DNA from 3 places in the Pseudoalteromonas sp. MMG012 genome. Region 2 is predicted to be linked to each of the others. Evidence: predicted binding sites of a transcription regulator. Region 2 holds the regulator's gene; each other region holds the start of a gene.
What was found. The regulator ArgR, encoded in region 2, controls arginine synthesis, uptake and breakdown. The targets are predictions, from matches to a motif close to ANTGAATANNTATTCANT.
Positions count from the first base shown of each region.

Region 1: the regulator ArgR is predicted to act here: its motif matches at 1,717-1,734, upstream of gltB (glutamate synthase large subunit).
Region 3: the regulator ArgR is predicted to act here: its motif matches at 2,104-2,121, upstream of argC (N-acetyl-gamma-glutamyl-phosphate reductase).

Region 1 is NZ_JAGJEF010000009.1:41,076-44,363, forward strand. It holds gene gltB (glutamate synthase large subunit) at 1-1,614, opposite strand, end outside; gene J8L97_RS04910 (Grx4 family monothiol glutaredoxin) at 2,090-2,437, opposite strand; gene J8L97_RS04915 (Fe-Mn family superoxide dismutase) at 2,675-3,256, shown strand.
Region 2 is NZ_JAGJEF010000049.1:21,842-25,129, reverse strand. It holds gene mdh (malate dehydrogenase) at 1-835, opposite strand, end outside; gene argR (transcriptional regulator ArgR) at 1,319-1,786, shown strand; gene J8L97_RS15465 (Dyp-type peroxidase) at 1,800-2,717, opposite strand; gene J8L97_RS15460 (ABC transporter ATP-binding protein) at 2,732-3,288, opposite strand, start outside.
Region 3 is NZ_JAGJEF010000008.1:57,942-61,229, reverse strand. It holds gene J8L97_RS04505 (ornithine carbamoyltransferase) at 1-198, opposite strand, end outside; gene argB (acetylglutamate kinase) at 210-983, opposite strand; gene argC (N-acetyl-gamma-glutamyl-phosphate reductase) at 980-1,996, opposite strand; gene argE (acetylornithine deacetylase) at 2,178-3,288, shown strand, end outside.

The sequences.
Region 1 (3,288 bases), on a different contig from region 2:
TTGCTCTCGACCAATACAGGTGGCCAACGACATAACGTGATTTTCACGTAATGGGTCTATCGGTGGGTTTGTAACTTGGGCAAACTTTTGTCTGAAATAGTCATATAACGCACGAGTTCCTTCGGAAAGAACCGCAAATGGGGTATCATCTCCCATAGAACCGGTTGCTTCTTGACCATTATCACCCATCACGCGCAAAACCTGATCTAGCTCTTCATTACTATAACCAAACAATTTTTGATGCGTTTGTAACGTCACCTTATCAAAACTGCGCTGACCCGTATCCTGCTGCTCGTCAAGCTGTTCAAACGGGGTCAAACGTTTTACATTTTGCTCTAACCACGCTTTATAAGGGTGGCGTGCTTTAAGGTCTTGATCGATTTCATCCGACTGCCAAATTTTGCCATGTAGTGTATCAATAACCAACAATTCACCCGGCCCGACCCGCCCTTTCTCAACGACTTCGTCTGCAGCATAATCCCAAATACCGACTTCTGAAGCGAGCGTAATAAAACCATCTTGTGTAATAACATAACGCGCTGGGCGTAAACCATTTCGATCTAAGTTACAGGCTGCAAAACGACCATCCGACATCACAATACCGGCTGGTCCATCCCAAGGCTCCATATGCATCGAGTTAAAGTCATAAAAGGCGCGCAAATCTTCATCCATTGCCCTATTTTTCTGCCATGCAGGAGGTACCAACATCCTCATCGCTCTAAATAAGTCCATTCCACCGGCTAAAAATAGCTCAAGCATATTGTCTAAACTGGATGAATCGGAACCCACTTCATTGACAAAAGGAGCCGCATTTTGGAGGTCTGGCAATAAAGGAGATGAGAATTTATATGCGCGCGCGCGCGCCCACTGCCGATTACCTGTAATAGTATTGATCTCACCATTGTGCGCCAAATAACGAAATGGTTGCGCAAGCGGCCAACGTGGTTGTGTGTTTGTTGAAAAACGTTGATGAAAAACACAAATCGCGCTGGTCATGCGCATATCAGCCAAATCTGAGTAGAAATTTGGTAAATCGACCGGCATCATCAAGCCTTTGTAAACCGTCACTAAACCCGACAAGCTTGAAATATAAAACTGCTTATCTGCTTCTAGTCGTTTTTCAATGCGACGCCGCGCAATATATAAACGTCGTTCAAGATCTTTTGGACGCCACCCTTCAGGTGCGCTCACAAAAACTTGTTCAAATATTGGTAACTGTTGTTGAGCAATCGGACCCAACATAGAAGGATCTGTTGGCACTATTCGCCAACCAACTAAGGTTAATGTTTCTTTTTCTAGCTCTTCATTAATAACGTCTTTAGCGCGCGTTGCTAAAGTTTTATCTGGGTTTAAAAACATCATGCCTACGGCATAGTTTTTACCCAAGCGCCAATCATTTTCTGCTGCTATGGCACGGAAAAAGCTATCTGGCTTTTGTAGTAATAAACCACAACCGTCACCGGTTTTCCCATCAGAGGCTATCCCACCTCTATGCTGCATACGATCCAACCCTGTGATCGCTGTTCTAATGAGTTTATGGCTTGCTTGACCGCTTGTGTGCGCTATCAAACCAAAGCCACAATTGTCTTTTTCTAGTGCTGAGTCATATAACATGGACTCCTCCCCTTGCTACCCCTGCCAGTGGATTAAACTGCTGACGGTTATTACTGGCCGATATTCAAAATTAGCGGGGATTTAAAACTGAGTCAATACATTTATGAATATATATTCACGAACATGAATATTTCTCATTGGTAAGACAAGTTAACCAAAATGTAAAAAAACCTTTAAAATCGACTTTAAAGAATAAAAAACCAACATGACACCAGTGTCATTATGACAAAAAAGTAAATTAAAAATACGAAATGATACAGTTTACGTAAACGTAAGCATACGAGATTGTGAATATATATTCACCCAATCATAACTGTGATAGATAATTAATAGAAAATATGAATATTATGCAGATAAGAATATGTGAATACTTGGTATAACATACAACACTCAATAAATACGCTTCATTCGTGCCAATGTTAAAAATAAAAAAACCGAGCTCATGGCTCGGTTTTTTCTGTACAAACACTCTTGGTTATTCAGCAGTGTCTGCTTCTGGTGTTTTATATTTTGCCGCTGTTTCTTGGATAAGAGGTTGCAACTCCCCACGCTGGAACATTTCAATAATAATGTCACAACCACCAATTAGCTCACCTTCGACCCATAACTGCGGGAAAGTCGGCCAATTTGCATAGTGTGGTAACTCAGCACGAATGTCTGGGTTAAGAAGAATATCAACATAAGCAAATTGCTCACCGCATCCCATAAGTGCTTGTGAAGCTTGTGATGAAAAACCACAATTTGGTAACTTCGGTGATCCCTTCATATATAGAAGGATTGGGTTTTCTGAAATTTGCTCTTTAATTTTATCAATGGTTTCCATCTTTAACCTCAAAAATGACGATAGCTTAAACCCTACCGATGCGCAATTGTATAAAAATACATCGACTGGGCTAGATTCCTAAATAAGTATAAGGCAACGCCATTGCTGTTTGCCAAAACTTGAGTAAAATACTCAGGAATTATAGTATCACTATAAAGCCAACTCGTATAGAAAAGTGCACTCAACTGCGCTATGTTTCGTATCGATTTTGGCATTTAATAACAATTGGAGATTAAAATGGCATTTGAACTACCGTCACTACCTTATGCAATTGATGCACTTGAGCCACACATTTCAAAAGAAACACTAGAGTTTCACCATGGCAAACACCACAACACCTATGTCGTTAAACTAAATGGTCTTGTTGAAGGCACTGAACTGGCAACTAAATCATTAGAAGAAGTTGTATGCAATTCAGAAGGCGGCGTATTTAATAACGCAGCACAGATCTGGAACCACACGTTCTATTGGAACAGCCTTGCACCAAATGCAGGTGGCGAACCTTCAGGTAATGTAGCTGAGTTAATCAATGCAAAATGGGGCTCATTTGCAGATTTTCAGGCTGCGTTTAATGATAAAGCTGTTAACAACTTCGGCTCAAGCTGGACTTGGTTAGTGCAATTAGCTGATGGTTCACTTGATATTGTTAACACATCAAACGCTGCTACACCGTTAACTGAAGCAGGTGTTACACCAATTTTAACCGTGGACCTTTGGGAACACGCTTACTACATCGACTTCCGTAACGTACGCCCTGATTACCTTAAAGGTTTTTGGGCACTCGTAAACTGGGAATTTGCAAACGCAAACCTCGCATAATTCTTTGCAATAAAATCTGTTTATTTTTTTGC
Region 2 (3,288 bases):
ACAGAATTTCTTCTACACCGTTTTTACCTAAACGTACAGGGTGCGCAAAATATGGTGCGTCGCCATTTTCAACGGCAACATACGCGTAATCTACAACATCTTGACCCTGTAAGCCTTTAACAAGTGAGAAGCAGAAACGTGCTGCAGCTGCGCCCATTGAAAGTGTCGCTGAACCGCCACCTGCTTTTGCATTTACCACTTCAGTACCTGCATTCTGGATACGAGGTGTAAGTGCTGCAACTTCTTCATCAGTGAATGAAACGCCTTCAACTTGTGAAAGAAGTGGTAAAATAGTAGTGCCTGAATGGCCACCAATAACTGGTACTTTCACTTCAGATACATCAACACCTTTCAATTCAGCAATAAATGCTTCCGAACGAATGACATCTAATGTTGTAACACCAAATACGCGAGATGCTTCATAAGTACCCGCCTTTTTGAATACTTCAGCAACAATTGGCACAGTACCATTTACTGGGTTAGTGATAACACCCACTAGCGCTTTAGGGCAGCTACGTACAATACCTTCAGCAAGTGTTTTAATAATACCTGCGTTTACGTTGAATAAATCAGCACGGTCCATACCTGGTTTACGAGGCATGCCAGCTGGGATTAATACAATATCAGCACCAGCAAGTGCAGCGTCTAGGTCATCCGCACCAAAACCAGCTACTTTAACTGCCGTTGGGATATGAGAAAGGTCAACAGCAACACCTGGTACTACCGGTGCAACGTCGTATAAAGATAATTCAGAACCTGCAGGTAAACCGTTTTTAAGTAAAAGTGATAAAGCTTGACCAATACCGCCAGCGGCACCCAATACAGCAACTTTCATGTGAATACTCCATAAATTGAAGGTAAATTTAGGGTGCGTCCCTCAATTAAAATCTAAGTTTAAATACCATCTCAGCAATCAGATACATAATGCGTAAACCCCAACACCATTAGGTGACATTGAATACACAACAAAAGCGCTAACATGACAATTAAAAGTAACCATTTCACATGAATTATAATCAACTTTCATACACAAATTTACGTTCTATGTGTACTCAACAGCATAATAAACCCATATTAGTTACTGCAAACTCAGCTAAAAAAGACAAACATACCCAAGAATGCAGTAAAGATAATGAAAAGCGCAGGTAAAAACAAATTAATCCGAGTTATTTTCATGATTTTTTCGACTATAGTTGTAAAGCTAACAGCACTGGCGCTTTACGCGTGTGACAGAACCTGAATATCAGCACAGTAAAATTTGGGTCACAACGTAGTTTTGTGTAGAATCCCAACATCACCATTTGAATTATGGATCGTTATGCAGCCTCAAGAAAAACAAGAAGCGCTGGTTAAAGCGTTTAAAGCTTTACTCAAAGAAGAAAACTTTGGTTCACAAGGAGAAATTGTTGACGCTTTAAAAGACCAAGGCTTTGACAATGTGAGTCAGAGCAAGGTGTCACGCATGCTCAGTAAATTCGGTGCGGTACGAACCCGTAATGCAAAACAAGAAATGGTCTATTGTTTGCCTGCTGAGATGGGAGTGCCGACAGCCAAAAGCCCACTGCGCCAATTGGTTATTGATATTATCCATAATGAAATGATGATAATTATTCGAACTAGCCCTGGCGCCGCACAACTTATTGCCCGATTACTTGATTCGTTAGGAACTGCAGATGGCGTACTCGGCACAATTGCTGGTGATGACACCATATTTATCGCCCCAGCCCAAATCTCAGAAATTGATGCAACGCTTGAGCGAGTAAAAACGTTATTTGACAACGTTTAGGCCGGCCTAAAAATCACTCTTCACAACTTTGTGCCATCGTACTAAGAAATTGGACCGATGGTGCAAAAAATGCCGCCCCCATATCTGCCTGATTATAATCCAACCATAGGTCATATTTATCTGGAGTGCCTAAACGAGACATTAAAACATCTTCAAAAGCTTGGCCATGTGCCGAACAACTCACCCACAAACTACCTTGCTCAAATACATCCCCAAACGGCATGCTTTGATCAAGTAAGGTCGCTAAACCGTCTTCGTTTACTAACTCCGCTAAAGTTGCATGACTATTTTCTTTTTGAGGAGAAATCAAGGTGTTATCTAAGCGCGTTCGGCCCATCACTTGTTCCTGCTCATCAAGTGTTAATATTTGCCATGTGTCAATGTCAAACTTCACTCGTTGAACATGCACATAACTTCCTTGATTATCATCATGCTGCGGGTTATCGACTAAAGCTACTTGACGTTTAAAGCGCCCATGAGGTGCATTTCCACCATAAATAAAGCCGTTAAAGTCTCGGCCATCTAAAAACCGAAAGCCTCTAACATTCGCCACTAGCTCAACACTAGGTGCAAGCATGTGCAATACGCTTTGTGCAAAAAGGTGATTAACATCTTCTCTATCTGAACGGATCACGTACATTAAATCAAAAGGCTGGCTATGCATTAAGTGTTCAGCACTGCTTACATGAGGAAAGCTTTTTAATTCAGGAGGAATATACTCAGGATAAATATGCGGCCAATATTGTGCTCCAATGGCCACAAAGCTACTCACCATCGACTCCGAGAAACGGTCACTCAGTTCATTTTGTAATCGTTCACAATGTGCCAATGTAGCACGCACAGCCTCATCATGCCCATCTAGTACATTAAAAAACAAATGTAAACCATGGAGGTTTGCTTCAGCACAGACTCCTGATTGCGCTTGCGCCATGCTTTTTTCCTTACTTAATTCAGCTCTTGCTCAGAAAAGAAATTTACCGCATGTGCTTTAATTTTAAAAGAGACAGGTAAATCAGTATCAATTGTTTTGTCTATGGGCGCAGGAACCTCTAACTGTTGCTGTTCAAAACGTACCCGATAAACATATTCAGTGCCCACAAAGCGCTGTTGTTCAACTCGCACTTGCCCATTTGGGTCATTAACCAACTCTAAGTGCTGTGGTCGCACATAAATTTGTCCTTGCTGCTGAGATTGCAGTAAAGGAACCATTGAGCTCACGTCACCAAAATCAGTGCTAACACCGGCACCGTTATAACGAGTCGCCTTTAAATAAATTCCTTGACCTAAAAACTCAGCTACAACTTTATTACTTGGCTGTTGGAACAAAGTTTTCGCACACCCTAATTGCGCGATTTGACCTTCATGCATAATCGCTAACTTATCCGAAAATGCAAACGCCTCATCTTTTGAATGACTGACAAATATAGCTGAGACTTGCTGATCTTTAATAATCGCTCGAATGTCATTAATAAGCTGATATCGAACCTGCGCATCTATATTGG
Region 3 (3,288 bases), on a different contig from region 2:
TCCTCCGAGTTTATTAATGCCAATATCAAAAGATAATCGCGTTCTTAAACTTGGCTTCTCAAATAGTGTAACGACTGATTTTCCGGCCAGTGCCTGACTATATTCTTGAGGTTGTTGCTTAATATTTAGCGCTAAATTAAGTAATTGTAAGGCTCGGTTTTTATTTAATTCCAAACCTGTTAAAAAATGTGTCATCATCGTATTTATTCCTAAGGTGTAACTTGTGTTCCAGCATGTTTTCCGCCAACCAGAAACGAGAGGTTTTCTGGCTTTTGCCAACTTGAAATGTACACTCCTCGTCGTAAATATTGGGCTGCGCGAAGGCTGGTCTTTACTTTGACCTCCATTCCACCCACGATGACTCCTGTTTCAATAAGCATGTTAATCCCCTCAGCATTCAGGTGCCGAATAGGCTGCTTATTTTTATCTAATACGGCTTCTACATCAGTCATAAAAACGAGTTCAGCACCGAGTGCACTTGCGATAGCTTCCGCAGCTTCGTCTGCATTCACATTATATAACTGCCCATCAGGACCAATACCTATTGAACTTACAACCGGTAAACGGCCCATTGCCAACAACTCTGGGAGCACACCGCTTTTCCCAACTTGGCACTGGCCAACTTGGGCTAAGGCTTTTAACTTTTGCGTGACTGTTATGCCTGCTTCATACAAACTACAACCGAAAGGTTGCAAATTTGCGACAATAGCTTGTGCCATTAGCTGCTTATTTGCGCACCCAGACAACGCACCAATAATATATGGCATTTGCTCTTTTGGACTGATCCGTAACCCTTGATGCTTTGCCGTTGCAAATCCAGCATCACTTAACCACCTATCAACTAATGCCCCCCCTCCATGGACCAATATGAATTGGTTGCTTGGGTGACATGTTGCAATTTTAGCCATTTCTTTAAACAACTCTGTCGCTGCATCATCTTGATTTAAAACTGCACCACCCACTTTAATTACCCAGGTCTTCATACGTTATTTTCCTTTAAACCGAGGTAACTAGGCTGTTCATTGACAATATTCATGCACTGAATTGCTTGTCCCGCAGCCCCCTTTAGTAAGTTATCGATGGCAACCACCACGATAAGCTGTTCACCTTGTTGCTGCCACCCAATGTCTACGTAAGGCTGTTTAACTACCCCTTTAATTGAAGGCAAAACACTGCCTTTTAAGCGAATTAAAGGCTCATCAGCAAGTACTTGATACGCTTGTTCAACATGCGCGGCACTCGTATTAGGCTTTAACTTGATATAAATTGTTTCTAAAATGCCTCGCGCAAAGCTGCCCAAATGTGGCGTAAATAAAACAGGGTGTTCAAGGTATTGGGATATTTCAGGGGTATGGCGGTGATTAAACAACCCATATGGCGCAAGTGAAACCTCACAAAAATGCGTCGCCATATTGGCTTTTCTACCCGCCCCAGTAACACCCGACACCGCATTGATAATGACGGGCTCATCCGAAAGTAAGTTAGCATCTTTCAAGGGCTTCAGTGCATTAAGAGCTGCAGTAGGGTAACACCCAGCTACCGCGATCAATTGTGCCTTTTTAATCTCCGCTGCATACCACTCAGCCAAACCATATTGCGCTTTTTCCAGCCATTCTGGTGATGGGTGCTCAAATCCATAATAGTTATCATAATCACCACTGTTTGCTAAACGGTAACCACCAGATAAATCAAACACCTTTTTTCCTTGCGCTAAAAACTTAGGTGCTAACTCAACGCTCACTTTATGATCTGTGCACAAACATACATAATCAGCTTGATCAGAAATAACGATCAATGCCTGTTCAGTAAGCGGTAATAAAAAAGTGTCGAGCAAACCTGTATGTTCTGGATACAACTCACTCAATAACTTGTTTTTATCCAAGCTTTGCTCTGACACATAACAACCCTTCAGGGAGAAGTGGGGGTGTTTGGCTATTAAACTGGCAAGCTCCGCGCCGCTATATCCACTGGCGCCAATAATCACTACATTCTTCATCTTTTGTACTTTCTCTTAATATCAATTGCGTTTTTACATCGTTATAGAATTAAATAGTGAATATTTATCGTCGCATGCCAGCCCTTAAAATATATTTATGCTGAAAAAGTGAATTGATATTCATCTTAAACAGCTTTACATTGTTATGCAATTACTTTGAATAAATATTTTGGAAAATATTATGCAAAACCCAGATTTTTTATCTATGTACCAACAATTGATCGCCAGCCCTTCCATTAGTGCTCTCGATGAATCTCTAAACATGAGTAATCTAAGCACCATTAATTTGCTGGCCAGCTGGTGTGAAAACTTAGGCTTTAATATTGAAATAACTGAGCTGACAAGTGCCCCAGGGAAATACAATTTACTTGCAAAGCGCGGTGAAGGTGATGGTGGTTTAATGCTTGCTGGTCATACGGATACGGTCCCATTTGATGATAGCCGCTGGAGCCAAGATCCTTTTAATTTAACGATCAAAGACAATAAGTTATATGGTCTTGGTACAATTGATATGAAAGGCTTTTTTTCCTTTGTATTAGAGGCTATTAGTCAGCTAGATACAGCAAAACAAACTGCCCCGATTTTAATTTTGGCCACCGCAGATGAAGAAACAACCATGGCTGGCGCACAAGAAATAGCAAAACATCCAACCCTAAAACCTGAGCGCTGTATTATTGGAGAACCGACCGATATGACACCCGTTTTTATGCATAAAGGCCATATGACTTCAGCGATTAGAATAATTGGTCGTTCGGGGCATAGCTCAGATCCTGAGCGAGGGCTCAATGCGATTGAAATAATGCACACCGTCATTGCAAAGCTATTACAGTTAAAAGAAAAGATAAAGAATAAATATTCAATTGAGGATTTTGCAATCCCCTACCCAACACTTAACCTAGGGCATATTCACGGCGGAGATAATGCAAACCGGATTTGTGGCTGTTGTGAATTACATATTGATATACGCCCGCTCCCAGGGCTTAGTATCCAAGAGTTACAACTGCTGTTACTTAATTCTATAAAATCCATCAATGATGAGTACCCCAATAGCGTCTCGGTGATTGATATGCATGAGCCAATTCCGGCTTTTAATGGAGCAAAAGATAGTGCGTTAGTTAGCCTTGCTGAAAAAATATCAGGGGAAAAAGCGGTTGCGGTAAATTATTGTACGGAAGCCCCTTTTATTCAGCAATTGGGATGCGAGACGATTGTGCTGGGACCTGGTTCGATTAAACAAGCTCATCAACCCGACGAGTTCCTTGCCATGGAAAAAATAGTGCCTTCACAACAGA